2 regions of the Streptomyces sp. NPDC051180 genome follow, and region 2 is predicted to be linked to the other one. Evidence: predicted binding sites of a transcription regulator. Region 2 holds the regulator's gene; the other holds the start of a gene.

The links. Region 2 encodes HrcA, which represses chaperone genes, less so after heat shock. Its sites were predicted from a motif close to TTNGCACTCNGNNNNNCNGAGTGCNAA; they were not measured.
Region 1: the regulator HrcA is predicted to act here: its motif matches at 1,513-1,539, upstream of groL (chaperonin GroEL).

The regions. Positions count from the first base shown of each region.
Region 1 is NZ_JBFBBC010000012.1:127,811-132,653, forward strand. It holds gene thrC (threonine synthase) at 1-425, shown strand, start outside; gene AB0424_RS22210 (MoaD/ThiS family protein) at 440-718, shown strand; gene AB0424_RS22215 (cold-shock protein) at 1,116-1,319, shown strand; gene groL (chaperonin GroEL) at 1,704-3,332, shown strand; gene AB0424_RS22225 (hypothetical protein) at 3,422-4,843, opposite strand, start outside.
Region 2 is NZ_JBFBBC010000008.1:192,165-197,007, reverse strand. It holds gene AB0424_RS16910 (nitronate monooxygenase) at 1-1,077, opposite strand, end outside; gene dnaJ (molecular chaperone DnaJ) at 1,221-2,360, opposite strand; gene hrcA (heat-inducible transcriptional repressor HrcA) at 2,361-3,380, opposite strand; gene AB0424_RS16895 (MBL fold metallo-hydrolase) at 3,529-4,257, shown strand; gene AB0424_RS16890 (DUF3097 domain-containing protein) at 4,268-4,843, shown strand, end outside.

The DNA.
Region 1 (4,843 bases), on a different contig from region 2:
AGGCCGAGGGCTGCTCCCCGGTCTCGGCGGCCTTCAAGGCCGGCCACGACGTCGTCCGCCCGCAGAAGCCGAACACGATCGCCAAGTCGCTCGCGATCGGCAACCCGGCCGACGGCCCGTACGTCCTCGACATCGCCCGCCGCACCGGCGGCGCCGTGGAGGACGTGAACGACGAGCAGGTCGTGGACGCCATCAAGCTGCTGGCGCAGACCGAGGGCATCTTCGCCGAGACCGCCGGCGGCGTGACCGTCGGCGTCACCAGGAAGCTCGTCGAGGCCGGTCTGATCGACCCGGAGCTCACCACCGTCGTCCTCAACACCGGCGACGGCCTCAAGACCCTGGACGCGGTGGCCGACACCTCTCAGGCGACCGTCACCATCCGCCCGAGCCTGGACGCGTTCCGCGACGCCGGCCTGGCCCTCTGAAAGGTTACGAAGACATGGCCGTGAACGTCCGCATCCCCACCATCCTCCGCACCTACACCGGCGGTCGGTCCGAGGTGCAGGCCGAGGGTGCGACCCTCGCCGAGGTCATCGCCGACCTGGAGAAGAACCACACGGGCATCGCCGCCCGCGTCCTGGACGACCAGGGCAAGCTGCGCCGCTTCGTCAACGTCTACGTGAACGACGACGACGTGCGCTTCGAGCAGGGTCTGGAGACGGCCACCCCGGCCGGCGCCGGCGTCTCGATCATCCCCGCGGTGGCCGGCGGCTGCTGAGCCGTTCCGTGCCCCGTCTTTCTTGAATTGCCCCTTCCGCGACAATAAGCGGAAGGGGCAATTCTGCATGGTTGAGCGGGGTAGAGTTGGGGAAGTCCCCTCCGCTGCTCATGCCGGACGCATATGAAAAGGCGTCCCCGCGCGACAAGAAGCAGCCAAAGTGCCTGTGCGTTGTGTACGTTCTGCGCCTTTTGCCGGGCCCGACTTGCCCCGGCATCCAGGGGATTCTCCCCAATTCCCCTTTCCGTCGCGCCCAGAATTCTCGCTCGAATGACCTGTTGCAGAGGGCAGTTGGGCAGATACATTCAGCGGCGGTCGACGCGTTCCGGCGCAGGGTCTGACCCGGGTTCCGCGAGGTGCGGGTCCCGCGCAAGGGCCAGTAATAGGGGAGTTAGGCATGGCTCAGGGCACCGTCAAGTGGTTCAACGCGGAGAAGGGCTACGGCTTCATCGCGGTCGACGGTGGTGCGGATGTTTTCGTCCACTACAGCGCGATCCAGATGGATGGCTACCGCAGCCTCGAAGAGGGACAGCGAGTCGAGTTCGAGATCTCGCAGGGCCAGAAGGGTCCGCAGGCGGACATGGTCAAGCTCGCCGTCTGAGCGCGGCGCGATCGGCCACCGACGCAACGCCGTCGAGGGGTCCGCATCCCTGAGGGGATGCGGACCCCTCGCGCGTTCCCCCGCCCTCACGCGCGCCCCCGCACGCCCCTCCCGCCACATCCCGATCGTCGAGAGTCGCTTGCACCCTCCCGTCACCCGACCGCCGCCCCTCAAGGACGTTCCTTCGGAACGGCTTGCACTCTCCTATGCCGAGTGCTAATCATTGGCGTTAGCACTCGGAAGGTGAGAGTGCTTACGAGGATCGGGCAGATGAGGCCCGCGGCCAGGTGGGGCAAGGAACCATCGGGCACGCAGGCCGTCCGTCGCGGGCGTCGGCGCGGTCCTGGAGCGTTATCCACCCCATGTCCGGGAGGACCACTTCACATGGCCAAGATCATCGCGTTCGACGAGGAGGCCCGGCGCGGTCTCGAGCGCGGCATGAACCAGCTCGCTGACGCCGTCAAGGTCACCCTCGGCCCCAAGGGCCGCAACGTCGTCCTCGAGAAGAAGTGGGGCGCCCCCACGATCACCAACGATGGTGTCTCCATCGCCAAGGAGATCGAGCTCGAGGACCCGTACGAGAAGATCGGCGCCGAGCTGGTCAAGGAAGTCGCCAAGAAGACGGACGACGTCGCCGGCGACGGTACGACCACCGCCACCGTCCTCGCCCAGGCGCTCGTCCGCGAGGGTCTGCGCAACGTGGCCGCCGGTGCCAACCCGATGGCCCTCAAGCGCGGTATCGAGAAGGCCGTCGAGGCCGTCTCGGGCGCCCTGCTCGAGCAGGCGAAGGATGTCGAGACCAAGGAGCAGATCGCTTCGACGGCCTCCATCTCCGCCGCCGACACCCAGATCGGCGAGCTCATCGCCGAGGCGATGGACAAGGTCGGCAAGGAAGGCGTCATCACCGTCGAGGAGTCCCAGACCTTCGGTCTGGAGCTGGAGCTCACCGAGGGCATGCGCTTCGACAAGGGCTACATCTCGGCGTACTTCGCCACCGACATGGAGCGCATGGAGGCGTCGCTCGACGACCCCTACCTCCTGATCGTCAACTCCAAGATCTCCTCGGTGAAGGACCTGCTCCCGCTCCTGGAGAAGGTCATGCAGTCGGGCAAGCCGCTGCTGATCATCGCCGAGGACGTCGAGGGCGAGGCCCTGTCGACCCTGGTCGTCAACAAGATCCGCGGCACCTTCAAGTCCGTCGCGGTCAAGGCCCCGGGCTTCGGCGACCGTCGCAAGGCCATGCTGAACGACATCGCCATCCTCACCGGCGGCACGGTCATCTCCGAGGAGGTCGGCCTCAAGCTGGAGAACGCGGGCCTCGACCTGCTGGGCCGAGCCCGCAAGGTCGTCATCACCAAGGACGAGACCACCATCGTCGACGGTGCCGGTGACAGCGAGCAGGTCGCCGGTCGCGTGAACCAGATCCGCGCCGAGATCGAGAACTCCGACTCGGACTACGACCGCGAGAAGCTCCAGGAGCGCCTGGCGAAGCTCGCCGGCGGCGTGGCGGTCATCAAGGCCGGTGCCGCGACCGAGGTCGAGCTCAAGGAGCGCAAGCACCGCATCGAGGACGCCGTTCGCAACGCGAAGGCGGCCGTCGAGGAGGGCATCGTCGCCGGCGGTGGCGTCGCCCTGCTCCAGGCGTCGAACGTCTTCGAGAAGCTCGAGGCCGACCTCACGGGTGACGAGGCCACCGGCGCGAACATCGTGAAGCTGGCCCTCGAGGCCCCGCTGAAGCAGATCGCGGTCAACGCCGGCCTCGAGGGCGGCGTCGTGGCGGAGAAGGTCCGCAACCTGCCCGTCGGCCACGGCCTGAACGCCGCGACCAACGAGTACGTCGACCTCATCGCCGAGGGCATCATCGACCCGGCGAAGGTCACGCGCTCCGCGCTGCAGAACGCCGCGTCGATCGCCGCGCTGTTCCTCACCACCGAGGCCGTCATCGCCGACAAGCCGGAGAAGGCGTCCGCGCCGGCCGGCGGCGGCATGCCGGGCGGTGACATGGACTTCTGATCCTCCGGGATCGGTTGTTCATCGCTGAACGCGACCGAGGGCGGCACCCCCACCGGGGGTGCCGCCCTCGGGCGTGTGCGGGGCGGTGATCAGCGCACGTCGACGTAGTCCGGTGCGGCGACCGGCGCGTGGAAGTGCGTGGCGTCGCCCCAGTACCGGATGCGCCAGCTGCCGTCGACGGTGGCCTTCGCCTTCAGCGTGACCTTGCCGGTGGACGCCGAGCGGCCGGTGGCGACGTTGCGCCAGGTCGTCGAGCCCTTCGCCAGGAACTGCAGGGCGACGGCCCCGTTCCCGTACGCCCGCCAGGCGCCGCCCGTGTAGTGCTGGAGGGTGGCGGTGGTGGTGAGCGTGCCGCCCTTGGCGACCGGCTCGGGACCGGCGTTCAGGCCGATGACCCGGGCCTCGGTGCGGGCCAGCCGGAAGACGGCGCTCGTGGTCCCGGCGAAGACGTCGGTCTCCGGGTGCCGGAAGCGGTAGTAGCCGCCGCGGCTGGCCGCCGTCATGGTGGTGGCGTAGTAGTTGCTCGCCGTGGAGAGGGCGATCCGGCGCCAGCCGGTGCGGCCGTCCGGCGAGACCTCCAGGTAGAGCGGCTCGTCGAAGTACGCCTCGGCGTCGTACGTGGCGCGCAGGGTACCGGTCGCGGTGACCTTGCCCTCGTTGGTCAGGACACGGGACCCGAGGATGATCCGGGCCTCCTGCGGCATGACGAGGCGTCCGCCGACCGCGGTGCCGAAGCTCTGGTACGGATCGACCGGGACGGCGGCCCAGCTGTCGACGCGGAGCCCCGGGAGGGCCGGGATCGTCGCCGTGAAGCGGCCGTCGGCGTCGGTGGTGACGGTCTTGGCGAAGCCGCTCATCAACGTGCTGTACCAGGACGGCCCGACCTGGACCTGCTGGCCCGCGAGGGGCGTCCCGCCGTTCTGAGGGTCGGTCATCCGGCCGGTGACGACCGCCTGCTGCCCGGGAAGCACCCGGACGCGGTCGGCGGTGGCCTGGACGGACACGGTGTGCGGGCGCACGGAGTAGAGGGTGTGGGTGTACGCGACGCTGCCGTGCACCTCCTCGCTCTCCTCGGCGAAGGCGACCCGGAAGTCGTCGCCCGGCCTGGCGACCGTGTACGCCTGGCCGGTGAAGGCGCCCGTCTCCGTGGTGACGGCCGACTGCACGGGGCCCGCCTCCGGCGTGATCCGCCGGATGTCGACGGACCGGCCGGTGATCGGGACGAGGTCGCCCGAGCCGGGCTGGACACCGGTCAGGGTCCCGCTGGGGACGGTGGTGCGGTCGTCCCAGCCGGGGGTGGAGAGGCCGAACTCCAGCTGCGGCTTCAGCGTGAAGTCGAGCGTGCCGGCGTCGGTGCGGGTGCCGGTGTTGCCCTGCGAGTCGGTGGCCGTGACGTCGAGGGAGTACCGGCCGAGCGCGGGCAGCGTGCCGCCGTCCTCGGTGAGCTTCAGGGGGTCGGCCGAGGTCAGTCCGAAGCGGCCCTTGACCCACGAGTACTCGGGGAGCGAGGG
Region 2 (4,843 bases):
GGCGCTCCTGTGGGCCAGCTCGGAGAGGACGGTGTCGAGTTCGGCGGCCAGCACCTCGACCAGCTGCCCGGCGGGGAGTTCGCGGGCGAGCCGGTGACCCTGGCCGGCCCACAGGGCCATGCCCTGGGCGTCGCCCGCGGCGGCGGCGGCCTTGCGGATCGGGGCGGTGAGGTGGTGGATCTCGGGGTAGGCGGCGGGGGCGTACGGCCCGTGCTCGCGCATGAAGCGGTTGACGAGGCCGCGGGCCGGGCGTCCGGAGAAGGCCCGGGTGAGGGCGGTCCGGGTGAACAGCGGGTCGGTCAGGGCCCGCTTGTGGAGCGGGTGGGCGCCGGATTCCGGGCAGCCGAGGAAGGCGGTGCCGAGCTGGGCCGCGTCGGCCCCGGCGGCCAGGACCGCGGCGATCTGCGCGCCGCGCATGATCCCGCCGGCGGCGACGACCGGCAGTCCGACGCGCTCGCGGACCTGGGTGACGAGGGTGAGCAGGCCGGTCCCCGGGGAGCCCTCGTCGGCGGGGTCGTCGCGGTAGGTGCCCTGGTGTCCGCCGGCCTCGACGCCCTGGACGCAGACGGCGTCGGCGCCGGCCTCCTCGGCGGCGGCCGCCTCCTCGGCGGAGGTGACGGTGACGATCGTGTACGTCCCGACCCGGGCGAAGGAGGCGAGCGCCTCGGGCTCCGGGCAGCCGAACGTGAAGGAGACGACGCGGACCGGGTCCTCCCGGAGGATCGCCAGCTTGGCCTCGTAGGCGTCGTCGCGGCTGTCGTCCGCCTCGCCGAGCGGGGTCTCGTACCAGGTGGCCTCGCCGGCGAGCTGGTGGCGGTAGACCTCGACGGCGGCGGGGTCGGCGGGCCGCCCGCTGTGCGGCATGAAGAGGTTGACGCCGAAGGGGCGTGCGGTGAGCCCGCGCACCTGCTTGATCTCCTGGTACAGCCCACCGGCCGTCTTGTACCCGCCGGCCAGGAAGCCGAGCGCGCCGGCCTCGCAGACGGCTCCGACGAGCTCGGGACAGGAGGCGCCACCCGCCATGGGGGCCTGCACGATCGGGAACCGAGAGAGATCGTTCAGCGCGGTGGTGGACATATGGGCATCGTGTCATGCCCCTGCTTCCGGGCCGAATCGGTACGTCAGGTCCCGGAGCCGTTCATTCCGGCGCCCCTGGGAAGGCCGGAGGGGGCGGGGCGGCTCACCGCCGCCCCGCCCCCTCCGTCCGTCGCCGGCCGCGGTCAGGTCCGCCCGTTGAAGGCGTCCTTCAGCCGCGAGAACAGCCCCTGCTGGCCCGGCTGGAACTGGCCGGTCGGCCGCTCCTCGCCGCGCAGCTTCGCCAGTTCGCGCAGCAGCCGCTCCTGCTCCGCGTCGAGCTTGCCCGGGGTCTGCACCTCGACGTGCACGATCAGGTCGCCCCGGCCGTTGCCCCGCAGGTGCGTGACGCCCCGCCCGTGCAGCGGGATCGACTGGCCGGACTGCGTGCCCGGCCGGATGTCGATCTCCTCCAGGCCGTCCAGCGTCTGCAGCTGCACCTTGGTGCCGAGCGCGGCCGCCGTCATCGGGATCGTGACCGTGCAGTGCAGGTCGTCGCCGCGCCGCTGGAACGTGTCGTGCGGGGTCTCGTGGATCTCGACGTACAGGTCGCCGGCGGGGCCGCCGCCGGGGCCGACCTCGCCCTCGCCCGCGAGCTGGATGCGGGTGCCGTTGTCGACACCGGCCGGGATCTTGACCGTGAGGGTGCGGCGGGACCGGACACGGCCGTCGCCCGCGCACTCGGGGCACGGCGTCGGGACGACCGTGCCGAAGCCCTGGCACTGCGGGCAGGGGCGCGAGGTCATGACCTGGCCCAGGAAGGACCGGGTGACCTGCGAGACCTCGCCGCGGCCGCGGCACATGTCACAGGTCTGCGCGGAGGTGCCGGGAGCGGCGCCCTCGCCCGAGCAGGTCGTGCAGACGACCGCCGTGTCGACCTGGATGTCCTTGGTGGTGCCGAAGGCCGCCTCGTTGAGGTCGATCTCCAGACGGATCATGGCGTCCTGGCCCCGGCGGGTCCGCGAGCGCGGTCCGCGCTGCGAGGCCGTGCCGAAGAAGGCGTCCATGATGTCGGAGAAGTTGCCGAAGCCACCGGCGCCGAAGCCGCCCGCCCCGCCCCCGCCGGAGGCCGAGAGGGGGTCGCCGCCCAGGTCGTAGACCTGCTTCTTCTGCGGGTCCGACAGGACCTCGTAGGCGGCGTTGATCTCCTTGAAGCGTTCCTGCGTCTTCGGATCGGGATTCACATCCGGGTGCAGCTCGCGCGCGAGCCTCCGGAATGCCTTCTTGATCTCGTCCTGGGACGCGTCGCGGCGCACGCCGAGTACGGCGTAGTAGTCCGTGGCCACTTACGACTCCGCCAGGATCTGTCCGACGTAACGTGCCACTGCGCGTACCGCTCCCATCGTTCCGGGGTAGTCCATGCGGGTCGGTCCGACCACGCCGAGTTTGGCGACTGCCTCGCCGCCCGAACCGTAGCCGACCGAGACGACGGACGTGGAGCTCAGCCCCTCGTGGGCGTTCTCGTGCCCGATGCGTACGGTCATGCCCGATTCCTTGGCCTCGCCGAGCAGCTTGAGGAGCACGACCTGCTCCTCCAGGGCTTCCAGGACGGGCCTGATCATCAGGGGAAAGTCGGGTCCGAAGCGGGTGAGATTGGCGGTGCCGCCGATCATCAGCCGCTCCTCGTGCTCCTCGACGAGGGTCTCCAGGAGGGTCGCGAGAACGGTGGACACCGTGGCGCGGTCCTCGATCTCCTCGAAGGACTCGGGAAGGTCCTGCACCAGCTGCGGCACGTCCGCGAACCGGCGCCCGACGACCCGGCTGTTCAGCCGGGCCCGCAGGTCGGCCAGCGAGGTCTCGCCGAACGGCGCCGGGCAGTCCACGACGCGCTGCTCCACCCGGCCGGTGTCCGTGATGAGGACGAGCATCAGGCGGGCGGGGGCCAGCGAGAGCAGCTCCACGTGCCGGACGGTCGAACGCGTCAGCGAGGGGTACTGGACGACCGCGACCTGACGCGTCAACTGGGCGAGCAGCCGGACCGTACGCCCGACGACGTCGTCGAGGTCGACCGCGCCGTCGAGGAAGTTGTGGATGGCGCGCCGCTCCGGCGTCGACAGCGGCTTGACGCCGGCCAGCCGGTCGACGAAGAGCCGGTAGCCCTTGTCGGTCGGGATGCGGCCCGCGCTGGTGTGAGGCTGGGCGATGTAGCCCTCCTCCTCCAGGACCGCCATGTCGTTGCGCACGGTGGCGGGCGAGACGCCGAGCTTGTGCCGCTCGGTGAGCGCCTTGGAGCCGACGGGCTCCTCCGTCCCGACGTAGTCCTGGACGATGGCGCGCAGCACCTCGAGTCTGCGTTCGCTGAGCATCGTGCGCACCTCCAGCTGTCGTCGTCGTTCCGGTTTGCTCCGCTTTTGGCACTCACCCGGTCCGAGTGCCAGCGATCCCCGGTCAGTGTACGGCGGCGCACATCGCTCCTGGCAAGGAGGCGGCGCCCCCACCGGTTAGCGTCGCCGCATGGACGTGGATTGGGAAGCGCACGGATGGCAGCGGCTCGCGGACGGGGTGGGCCGACGCCGGCTGCCCGGCTGGGACGCCACGGTCGGACTGGTACTGGGAGAACCGGGGGTCCTGCTGTACGACACCGGCTCCTCGCTCGCCGAGGGCGCGGAGCTGCGAGGTCAGATCGCGGACCTGACCGGCGGCCGCAGAGTGACACACATCGCACTGAGCCATCCGCACTTCGACCACGTGCTCGGCACGGCGGCCTTCGCCGGCGCGGAGGTCTTCGGCGCGGTCGGCTCGGACGACCTCCTCGCCCAGGACCGCGAGCGGGAGGCGCTGCGGCGGGACGCGGTGCAGCAGGGACTCGACGCGGCGGCGGCCGCGGAGGCGGTGGACGTCCTGGTGGCCCCCCGGCACGTCGTCTCCGGCGAGTGGACGCTCGACCTGGGCGGACGCCAGGTCCTCCTCGCGAACGTCGGGCCCGGCCACAGCGGCCACGACCTGGCCCTGTGCGTCCCCGGCGACCGCGAGGTCGTCTTCTGCGGGGACCTGGTCGAGGAGTCGGGCGAACCCCAGGCCGGCCCGGACGCGATCACGGCCCGCTGGCCGGACGCCCTCGACCGGCTGCTCCGCCTCGGCGGCCCCGACGCGCTGTACGTCCCCGGGCACGGAGCGGTCGTCGACGCCGCGTTCGTACGACGCCAGCGGGAGGAACTGGCACAGCGCTTCGAGGTGTCATAACGTCGCCCGAATGCGGAGCTACGACCCGGACCTGACGCCTTCCTGGAAGAAGCCGAAGGCCGTCCCCGAGATCCCGGCCGACCCCGACCTCGTCGTCGAGGAGGTCACCACCGGCTTCTGCGGGGCGGTCATCCGCTGCGAGGCCGGCACGGTCACCCTGGAGGACCGCTTCGGCAAGCACCGGGTCTTCCCCCTGGAACCGCGCGGCTTCCTCCTGGAGGGCCGCGTCGTCACCCTCGTCCGCCCCTCCGCCGCCGCCCCGGCCCGCCCCACCCGTACGGCCTCCGGCTCCGTCGCCGTGCCCGGCGCCCGCGCCCGCGTCGCCCGGGCCGGCCGGATCTACGTCGAGGGCCGCCACGACGCCGAGCTCGTCGAACGCGTCTGGGGCGACGACCTGCGCATCGAGGGCGTCGTCGTCGAGTACCTGGAGGGCGTCGACCACCTCCCCGCCATCGTCGCCGAGTTCGGCCCCGGCCCCGACGCCCGCCTCGGCGTCCTCGTCGACCACCTGGTCCCCGGCTCCAAGGAGTCCCGCATCGCCGCCCAGGTGGCCTCCCCCGACGTCCTCGTCGTCGGCCACCCCTAC